Regions from separate parts of the Priestia sp. JSM ZJ58 genome, predicted to be linked through region 2. Evidence: riboswitches for the same ligand, from Rfam matches in the RefSeq annotation. Region 2 holds a riboswitch; the other holds the start of a gene.
What was found. Region 2 has a riboswitch for cyclic di-AMP ahead of ACH6EI_RS04050 (APC family permease). Riboswitches for the same ligand answer to the same signal wherever they lie in the genome.

Region 1 (4,427 bases), 900 kb from region 2:
TGAATATGACTGTTGCGATCCAATTCAATATTATTTGCAAAATTCCGTTTATTCATTATGATCCTCCGCTTTCTTGATTACAGTGTTAAATACTCAGCAACCGGCCCAAGCACAAGCACTGGGAAAAACGTAAGTGCTCCTACAATAACGGTAGTTCCAATTAAAATGCCGCTAAATAAAGACGTATCTGTTTTAAATGTCCCAGGTGTTTCGGGAACAAGCTGTTTGGATGCTAGTGAGCTCGATACCGCCAGCATCGTAATTAGTCCGAAGTAGCGTCCAATATACATAACGATTCCCGTTGAAATGTTCCAAAACGGCGTTGCATCACCGAGTCCTTCAAAGCCGGATCCATTGTTTGCTGCTGACGACGTAAATTCATACAGTGCCTGACTTAACCCGTGAAAGCCTGGATTTGATATACCTTCTATTCCTAAATGAGTGGTAAGTGCTACAGCTGTTCCTCCTAAAATTAGCAGCGGTTGCAAAATAAGCGTCACGGCGATTAGCTTCATTTCTTTTCCTTCAATTTTTTTACCTACGTATTCTGGTGTTCTTCCAACCATTAAACCTGATAAAAATACGGCGATAATGACGTACATCATGACATTCATAAATCCTGCTCCGACACCGCCGAATACGGTATTTAACATCATATTTCCAAGCGTTAACAACCCGGTAAGAGGCGTAAGAGTATCGTGCATGGTGTTGACTGCACCTGTTTCACTTGCTGTCGTCACGATGGCGTAAAGCGTCGACATGCCGACACCAAAACGGACTTCTTTCCCTTCCATATAACCGTTCGCTTCGTTCAAATGAAAAGCATCAAGTCTTGGATTGCCACCCCACTCTGTTACGAACGCTGTGCTTAAAATAACGATAAACAGCATACTCATCGCTACAAACAAAATGCGGCCTTGCTTACGCTTTCCGATCATTTTTCCGTATGTGAAAGGAAGTGCTGTTGGCAATAAAAGCATAAGGACGATTTGTAATACATTGCTCAACGCGTTAGGATTTTCAAATGGATGAGCTGAATTGACACCAAAAAATCCCCCTCCGTTGTTTCCTAGCTCTTTAATTGAAAGAAAAGAAGCAACTGGTCCCCTTGCTATTTGCTGTGTTGCCCCTTCTATTGTATGGGCAGTAACCGTTCCGCTTAACGTTTGAGGGACACCTAAAAACATAAATAAAATGCCTGTTATAAAAGCGATAGGAAGTAAAATACGCGTAATTGACTTTACAAAATCAACAAAAAAGTTTCCCATTTCTTTCCCTGCCAGCCCACGAATAAAAGCGATTGCTACTGCAAGTGCCGTTGCTGGTGCAGCAAACATCATAAATACAATGGCGGCCATCTGCGAGAAATAGGACAATCCTGATTCGCCGCTGTAGTGCTGCAAGTTCGTATTTGTCATAAAACTAATGGCCGTGTTAAAAGCAAGTGCCGGATCCATTCCTTTGATGTGGCTTGGGTTAAACGGCAGTACCCCTTGAAACCGGAAGATAAGGTACACCACAAAAATCATAAACGTATTCGCCAAAACAAGAGCAAATGCATATTGCTTCCACGTCTGATTAAGCCCTTTAATTCCTGCTGCTTTAAACATCACCGTTTCTATCTTTCCTATCAAGCTAGTGTTTTTATCGTTTGAAAACACATTCGCTATATAAATACCTACGGGCTTTGCAATAAGCGCTACAAAAACAAGCAGCAGCGCAACTGATAGTAGAAAAATCCCCACTTTTTATTCCTCCGCTTATTAAAATTGTTCTGGATTTAACAGTACATATACTAAATAAATTAAAACGAGAACTGAAATACCTGACAAAATGAACGACATGTTCACTTCTCCTCTCTGTCGTCTACTACATGAGACGACCAGCGAATAATTCCGTACATAGCAGTTGCTAATAAGGCAAGCGTTCCAAGCATCATCATATCCAAGTTGCTTCCTCCTAACTGTTTCCTGACAAAAATGATAGCTTCTAAGTTTAGTGACGGTTTCTTTTCATAAAGCATCACGTCCAAAAAAGCTAACCGCGAGACGTGATGCTATTTTTTTCCACTAAAAAACCGCAGAAGAGAGTTCTCTTCCGCGGTTTAATGCACGACAAATAAGCCGTGATTGACACGAATTTTTTACTCCCAAAACGCTTACGGAGTTAGCTGTCGGATTCGGGTTATGGAAGTAACCCTACTCAGTTAAGAGATTCACCCCTAGTACATACGTACAAAATATTGGGTCCCCCGCTCATAATTGATTAAGCGTATATTTGTTATTTAATTTTTAGACTTAATGATGACTTTTACTGCTGCGTTTAAAACTTTGATTAGCTAACGTAGACAAATAGCGGTTTGCTAGATCAAAAGATTGCTGGTCGCACATTGCCCGATATTCAATCATTTGAATCATTTGCTTAGATAAATGCATCCTGACGCTCCTTTCACCTATATTTTGAAAGGAGCGTACTATCCGCTGTTATAGAAAACGACCACGATTACACCATCCTCTCTCTTAACGCTTACGAAGTTAGCTGACGGGTTCGGGTCAAGAAAGTAACCCTACTCAATTAAGAGATTCACCCCTGATAATTGGGTCCTCCGCTCTTTCCTTCTCTTTCAGAAAAGACTCAGCGTTTCACAGTGGAACGTTTCATGAGAGTAATCTTACTCCTGTTAAAATTTACTGTCAACAACATTTTTTGAAATTTTAAAAGCTTTATTTTTCTATATTTATTCATTATTTTAAAATAATAATTCCAGAAGAAAAAAAGCGTTCTTATCGAGGAGATAAGAACGCTTTTTTTAGCTCATTTTCTCAATTTCATTTACAAGAATTGAAATAGCATCCGTTTTTGTTGCTTCACGCATTGTACGCTTCATTGTACTTGCCTGCTGCTGAAGCTCACTTACTTCACGTAAAAACAATTCTTTTGTTAACTGTTCTTCTTCTACAACCATACAGTAGCCTTTTTTCTTAAAAGATTGTGCATTTAAAATTTGATCTCCGCGACTCTGTGCTTTTGATAAAGGAATAATCATCATCGGTTTATGAAGAGCTAAAAACTCAAAAATGGCATTGGATCCACCGCGTGTAATCACATAATCAGTTGCCGCTAGAACATCAGGAAGCTGTTCGTTTACGTATTCTAACTGACGGTATCCTGACTCTTTTTCAAGGCTTGTATCAATATTGCCTTTTCCGCAAAGGTGTACAATTTGGAATTTCTTTTGCAGTTCAGGCAAAGACTCTCGAACGATTTCATTAATACGGCGTGCTCCTAAACTTCCGCCCATAATCGTTAAAATGGGGCGCTTATCATAAAAGCGTAGCCAGCTTTCCCCGTTCGCTGCGCTTCCGCTAAATAGCTCTTTTCGAATAGGTGAACCAACAACCTGCACTTTTTCTTTTGGAAAGTAGTTTGCGGCTTCATCAAAAGAAGTAAAAATTTTAGTGGCAAATTTCTGCGCAATTTTATTTGCCAGTCCCGGTGTTAAATCACTTTCATGAATGAACACGGGAATGTTTAAAGATTTAGCAGCCATTACCACAGGAACTGTGACGAAACCGCCTTTTGAAAAAACAAGAGAAGGCTTTAGTTTTTTCAGCACGCGACGTGCATCGCCAACCCCTTTTGCTACTCGAAATACATCTTTTACATTTTCCATATCTACATATCGACGCAGCTTCCCGCTTGAAATCGCATGATATGGAACGTTTAATTTTGTAATTAATTCTTTCTCAATACCATTGTGAGAACCGACATAATGGATATCCCATTTTTCACTGTCTAATTCTTTCATGATGGCAATGTTTGGCGTTACGTGCCCCGCTGTTCCGCCTCCGGTAAAAACGATAACTTGCTTACTCATTTTTTCTTCCTCTCTTTGCATCACTTAATCGATCTGTTTTGACATCAATTTTTATCTAATCTTTTTAGCATGCAATCTGACATGTAAAACGATGGTTTTATTATAGCATTTTTCTTTTTACATATGTATGATAAGGCGTATAAAAGCATGCTATACTTTTCATAAGGAGTGATGATAATGAACAAATCTGTACCTGCAGTAAAAGGTGACACAGTGGATTCCGAAACGCGCTGTACGCACTATCATACGGATAAAGATATTATCGCAATAAAATTTTATTGCTGTCATACATATTATCCATGCTATCAATGTCATAACGCACATGCGGATCACGACATTAAAAGATGGCCAACATCTATGTTTAATGAAAAAGCTATTCTTTGCGGAGTATGTAAACATGAGCTCTCAATTAATGAATATTTAACCTGTAACTCGACTTGCCCTCACTGTCGTTCTTCTTTTAATCCCGGATGCAGCCTGCATGGACACATTTATTTTGAACAAAAAAGCTGAACAAAACATCGTTCAGCTTTTAAAATAATTGCTCATC
Region 2 (4,427 bases):
GAACAATGACCACACTTCCTTCAAGCTTTCCAATCTTTTCTCCTTGCTTAATACGAAGCTGCTCTCCTACCGCTTCATAATGCGTATGAATGCGATGAAAAATATAAACGATAACCGGTAAGAAAACGAGCACGGACCATACTTGTGAAAACTTCGTTGTAAACAAAATGATTAGCACCGTTAAGGTAATGAGGGCACCAATTAAGTTAATGGTTAGCTTTCCTTGCCAGCCGGCCGGCTTTTCTCTAAGCCATTTGACAATCATGCCTGTTTGAGAAAGCGTAAATGGAATGAACACTCCAACTGCATAAAGAGGAATTAATTGTTCCGTCGCTCCTTTAAAGGCGACAAGTAAGACAATAGAAGCAATTCCAAGGGTCACAATTCCATTTGAATAGCCTAGTCGATCGCCGCGAATTTGAAACATTCTTGGCATGTATTTATCAGACGATAAGTTTACGGCAAGCAAAGGGAAAGCTGAAAAACCTGTATTCGCCGCTAGCACTAAAATCAGAGCTGTGGTACCTTGAATAAAATAATAAAATCCATTTCGTCCAAATACACTCGATGCAATTTGTGATACAACCGTTTCATCTGCTTTTGGAGAAATGCCAAGCCAATAAGCTAAAAACGTGATGCCAGAAAATAAAACGGCTAAAATACCGCCCATCAGCATTAATGTATGAACAGCATTTTTTGCACCTGGATCTTTAAAGTTAGGCACTGCATTTGAAATAGCTTCTACACCAGTCAATGCCGAACAGCCTGATGAAAAAGCTTTTAATAATAAAAACAAACTAATACCTGGCACCACGGTACCGAGAGATGTATGAAGCTCAGGTGAAACTTGACCTGTCACTATTTTGAAGAAGCCCACCGCTATTAACAAAATAAGAGCAATAACAAATAAATAAACCGGATAAGCTAAGACAGAAGCGGATTCTGTTACACCTCGTAAATTTAAAACCGTAATAAAAATCACCAGCAAACACGCAATTACTACGTTATAGTGATGCAGCGTTGGAAAAGCCGAAGTTAAAGCATCGGTTCCTGCTGAAACACTCACGGCAACTGTTAAAATATAATCTACTAACAGTGATCCCCCAGCGATAAGTCCAGGATTTTCTCCTAAATTGGTTTTCGAAACAATATAAGCTCCTCCGCCTTGCGGATACGCATAAATAATTTGACGATATGAAAGAATTAAAGCCGTCAGCAGCACCAATACCCCAATCGCAATTGGAATCGAATACCAATAGGCAAGCACGCCCACTGTTGCAAGGACAATCAAAATCTGTTCTGTTCCATAAGCCACTGAAGATAAGGCATCTGATGATAAAATAGCCAGCGCTTTAAGCTTACTAAGCTTTTGATCGCCTAACTCTTTTGTTTTGAGCGGCTTTCCAATCAATAATCTCTTGAGAACTGAATAGTTCACGTAATTTCCCTCCGATGATTGCTTAGCTACTATTCACTGTTCGTTGCTAAGCTCCGTTACAAGTTCATGAATAAGTGATATTATCCCTAAAAAATACCTTTTTATGTTAAAAAAGCGCACAAAAAAAACACTAAGGGTTCTCAGCGTTTTTACACAGCTTAAACCTCCTCTCCAAAACGCTTATGGGGTTAGCTGTCGGATTCGGGCTATGAGAGTAGCCCTACCTTTTAAAAAAAAGGATTCACCCCAAGTGACAATGCACAAATTTGGGTCCCCCACTTCTGACGAATTAAGCGATAACAGGTCAATATAATTTTCGGTTAAAGAGTATGATCGATAACATGTTTCTTTCATAACTATCCTTTGTTCTTAGATAATATACTCCCGTACAAATGGTTTGTAAAGCATTATTTTACGTAAACGATAAAATAGTACTTAAGGCGCTTTTAAGGGGAAAACAAAAGGCCTTCTGCCTGCTTACAGAAGACCTGCTTTCTTTAACTTTTTGCTTTTAAAACGGCTGCTAGCTTGTTTTTCGTTTGAGGACCATAAATGCCATCTACATCATAAGGAAGATACACAAGCTGAAAACGTCTGACTGCATCTTTCGTTTGTACTCCATATATTCCGTCTACTGACCCTACTTTAAAACTAACCGCGTTTAATGCTCTTTGAAGCTGTTTCACTGCTTCTCCAGAATCGCCTTGTTTTAAAATTCCATTGGGAAGTGGATATTGTTCAGAAGGTGGTGTTGGAGTAGGTGTTGGTGAAGTTCCTGAAGGAATAACAATTGTTTTTCCAACCTGTAGTGTTAAAGGATCAGAAAGCCCTGTATTCGCTTCTTGAAGCTCCTGTACTGTTATGCCGTACTTCTGTGCAATACTGTACAGCGTATCTCCTTGCTTAATTGTATACGTTTTTTCACCTGGTTCAGAAGGTGATGGATTTGGTGTCGGTGTTGGAGATGGCGATGGATTTGGAACTGCACGACGAGGTAAATTTAAATATACGGCAATTCCTTTTGCATACGATTCACCCATGCTTTTTAAAAAAGCTTCATTTTGAAGAAGTGCTGCATCGGCGCTCCTATCAATAAAAGCTATTTCAGTTAGTACTGCAGGCATATTTGTTAAGCGAAGCACCGCATAATTGGCCGATTTTCGTCCACGATTCGGATGATTATACGACAGCAGCGTTGGCTGTACTTGCCCGTGCACAATCGATTGAAACGTTTTACTAGCATTGCTAGCGCTTCTATAAACATAATCTTCGTATCCTGTTCCTCCACCGGCATTTACGTGAATAGACATAAATGCATCTGCCCCCCACGAATTAGCTTGAGAAGCGCGCTGAGATAACGATAAAAAAGTATCTGTGGTACGGGTGGTTTTAATCGTAAAGTCACTGTAAGTGCTATTTAAATAGCTTATTAAATATTGTTGAATTTTTAACACTAAGTTTTTTTCATACAGTCCATTCGCTCCAACTGCTCCTGCATCTGCCCCACCATGTCCTGCATCAAGATAAATTTTTTTCATATTACTTGTCCCTCCTTATTGTTAACATATGCATGAGGGAAAAAAGTGCTACGTATACTAGCCTACTTAGTGAAAAATTACTAAAAAAGGAGATTGAGACATAACGAAATCACTTCAAACTCAAAACGAACAAATGGGATAAATGCGCTAGTATGGATGGCTTGTTACATCGCTGTTGAATTCCGTGCAAGGCTTCGCTTTCCGCGGGGGGGCTGGTGAGCCTCCTCGTCGCGTGCGCTACTGCGGAGTCTCACCTATTCCGCTTTTCCCCCAGGAGTCTTCGCCTGCCCTCCAATCAACTTCTAGAAGCAACTAAATAGATGAAATCTACGTTCATCCTACCAATAAAAAAATCCGCACAATTCATCGTGCGGTTCCCTCCTCCTAACATACTTTTGGTCCAGATTCTATTCTGGTTGATTAAATAGATCAGGAGGGTCTATTATTTATAACGTTAGGACCTATTTAAAAAGCAGAACGCCTACAACAATGAGAATAATCCAAATTGGAATGCTTATCAATATCCCTATCACTAAACCTTTAAAGAAATTTCCTTCTTTCATTTTTATTACATTCCTCTCCAACAGTATTTTCTAACGATACTATGATTGGCTGAAAACTCTCTGAAGTTATACTGAAATACAGTGCAGAGTGAACACATAAACAATCTCACTATCTGTTATACACTACTTTTACTTATAGATTCAATGAGACAAAAAGCTCATCCTTTTTGATTCATGTAAACAAATTCTTTCTTGTATGTAACAAAACAATAAAAAAGCTCCCTGTAAATTATACGACAGGCAGCTTTTTTATAAACAAGCTATATTATTCAATTTACGTATGTAGAATGTTATTTATTCATTGTGAAAAACAAAAAAGTCGGAGAGAACGTACAAACGATCTCTCCGACTTTTAAAAATTAATATTGGCTCATGTATTGGTCACGTTCCCAAGGATGAACTTGTGTACGGAACATATCCCACTCGATTTCTTTCGCTTCAACGAAGTGCTCTGCTAAGTGTTCACCTAATGCAGAAACCATCACTTCGTTTGATTGGAAGCTATCTAAAGCTTGAGCTAATGTTGCAGGTAAATCTACGATACCTTCTTCAACACGCTCTTCTTTTGTCATTACATAGATATTACGATCAATAGGTTTTGGAGCTTCAAGATTGTTCTTGATTCCATCTAAACCAGCTTTTAATAGAACAGCCATTGCTAAATATGGGTTAGCAGCTGGGTCTACGCTACGTACTTCAACACGAGTTCCTACGCCGCGAGAAGCTGGGATACGGATTAATGGGCTACGGTTGCGAGCAGACCATGCAACATAACAAGGAGCCTCATATCCAGGTACTAGACGCTTATAAGAGTTTACAGTAGGATTTGTTACTGCTGTAAAGCTGTGTGCGTGCTTGATGATACCTGCGATAAATTGACGAGCAGTA

Region 1: it holds a riboswitch for cyclic di-AMP, as region 2 does, so the genes downstream of both, kdpF (K(+)-transporting ATPase subunit F) here and ACH6EI_RS04050 (APC family permease) in region 2, are expected to answer to the same signal.

Annotation. Positions count from the first base shown of each region.
Region 1 is NZ_JBISEM010000001.1:1,695,525-1,699,951, reverse strand. Features, by position in the region: gene kdpB (potassium-transporting ATPase subunit KdpB) at 1-56, opposite strand, end outside; gene kdpA (potassium-transporting ATPase subunit KdpA) at 78-1,739, opposite strand; gene kdpF (K(+)-transporting ATPase subunit F) at 1,764-1,844, opposite strand; cyclic di-AMP (ydaO/yuaA leader) riboswitch at 2,142-2,282, opposite strand; gene ACH6EI_RS09120 (hypothetical protein) at 2,298-2,435, opposite strand; cyclic di-AMP (ydaO/yuaA leader) riboswitch at 2,508-2,650, opposite strand; gene ACH6EI_RS09115 (undecaprenyldiphospho-muramoylpentapeptide beta-N-acetylglucosaminyltransferase) at 2,810-3,877, opposite strand; gene ACH6EI_RS09110 (CHY zinc finger protein) at 4,055-4,390, shown strand; gene ACH6EI_RS09105 (ArsR/SmtB family transcription factor) at 4,410-4,427, opposite strand, start outside.
Region 2 is NZ_JBISEM010000001.1:794,453-798,879, reverse strand. Features, by position in the region: gene ACH6EI_RS04050 (APC family permease) at 1-1,438, opposite strand, end outside; cyclic di-AMP (ydaO/yuaA leader) riboswitch at 1,601-1,744, opposite strand; gene ACH6EI_RS04045 (N-acetylmuramoyl-L-alanine amidase) at 1,936-2,976, opposite strand; gene glnA (type I glutamate--ammonia ligase) at 3,899-4,427, opposite strand, start outside.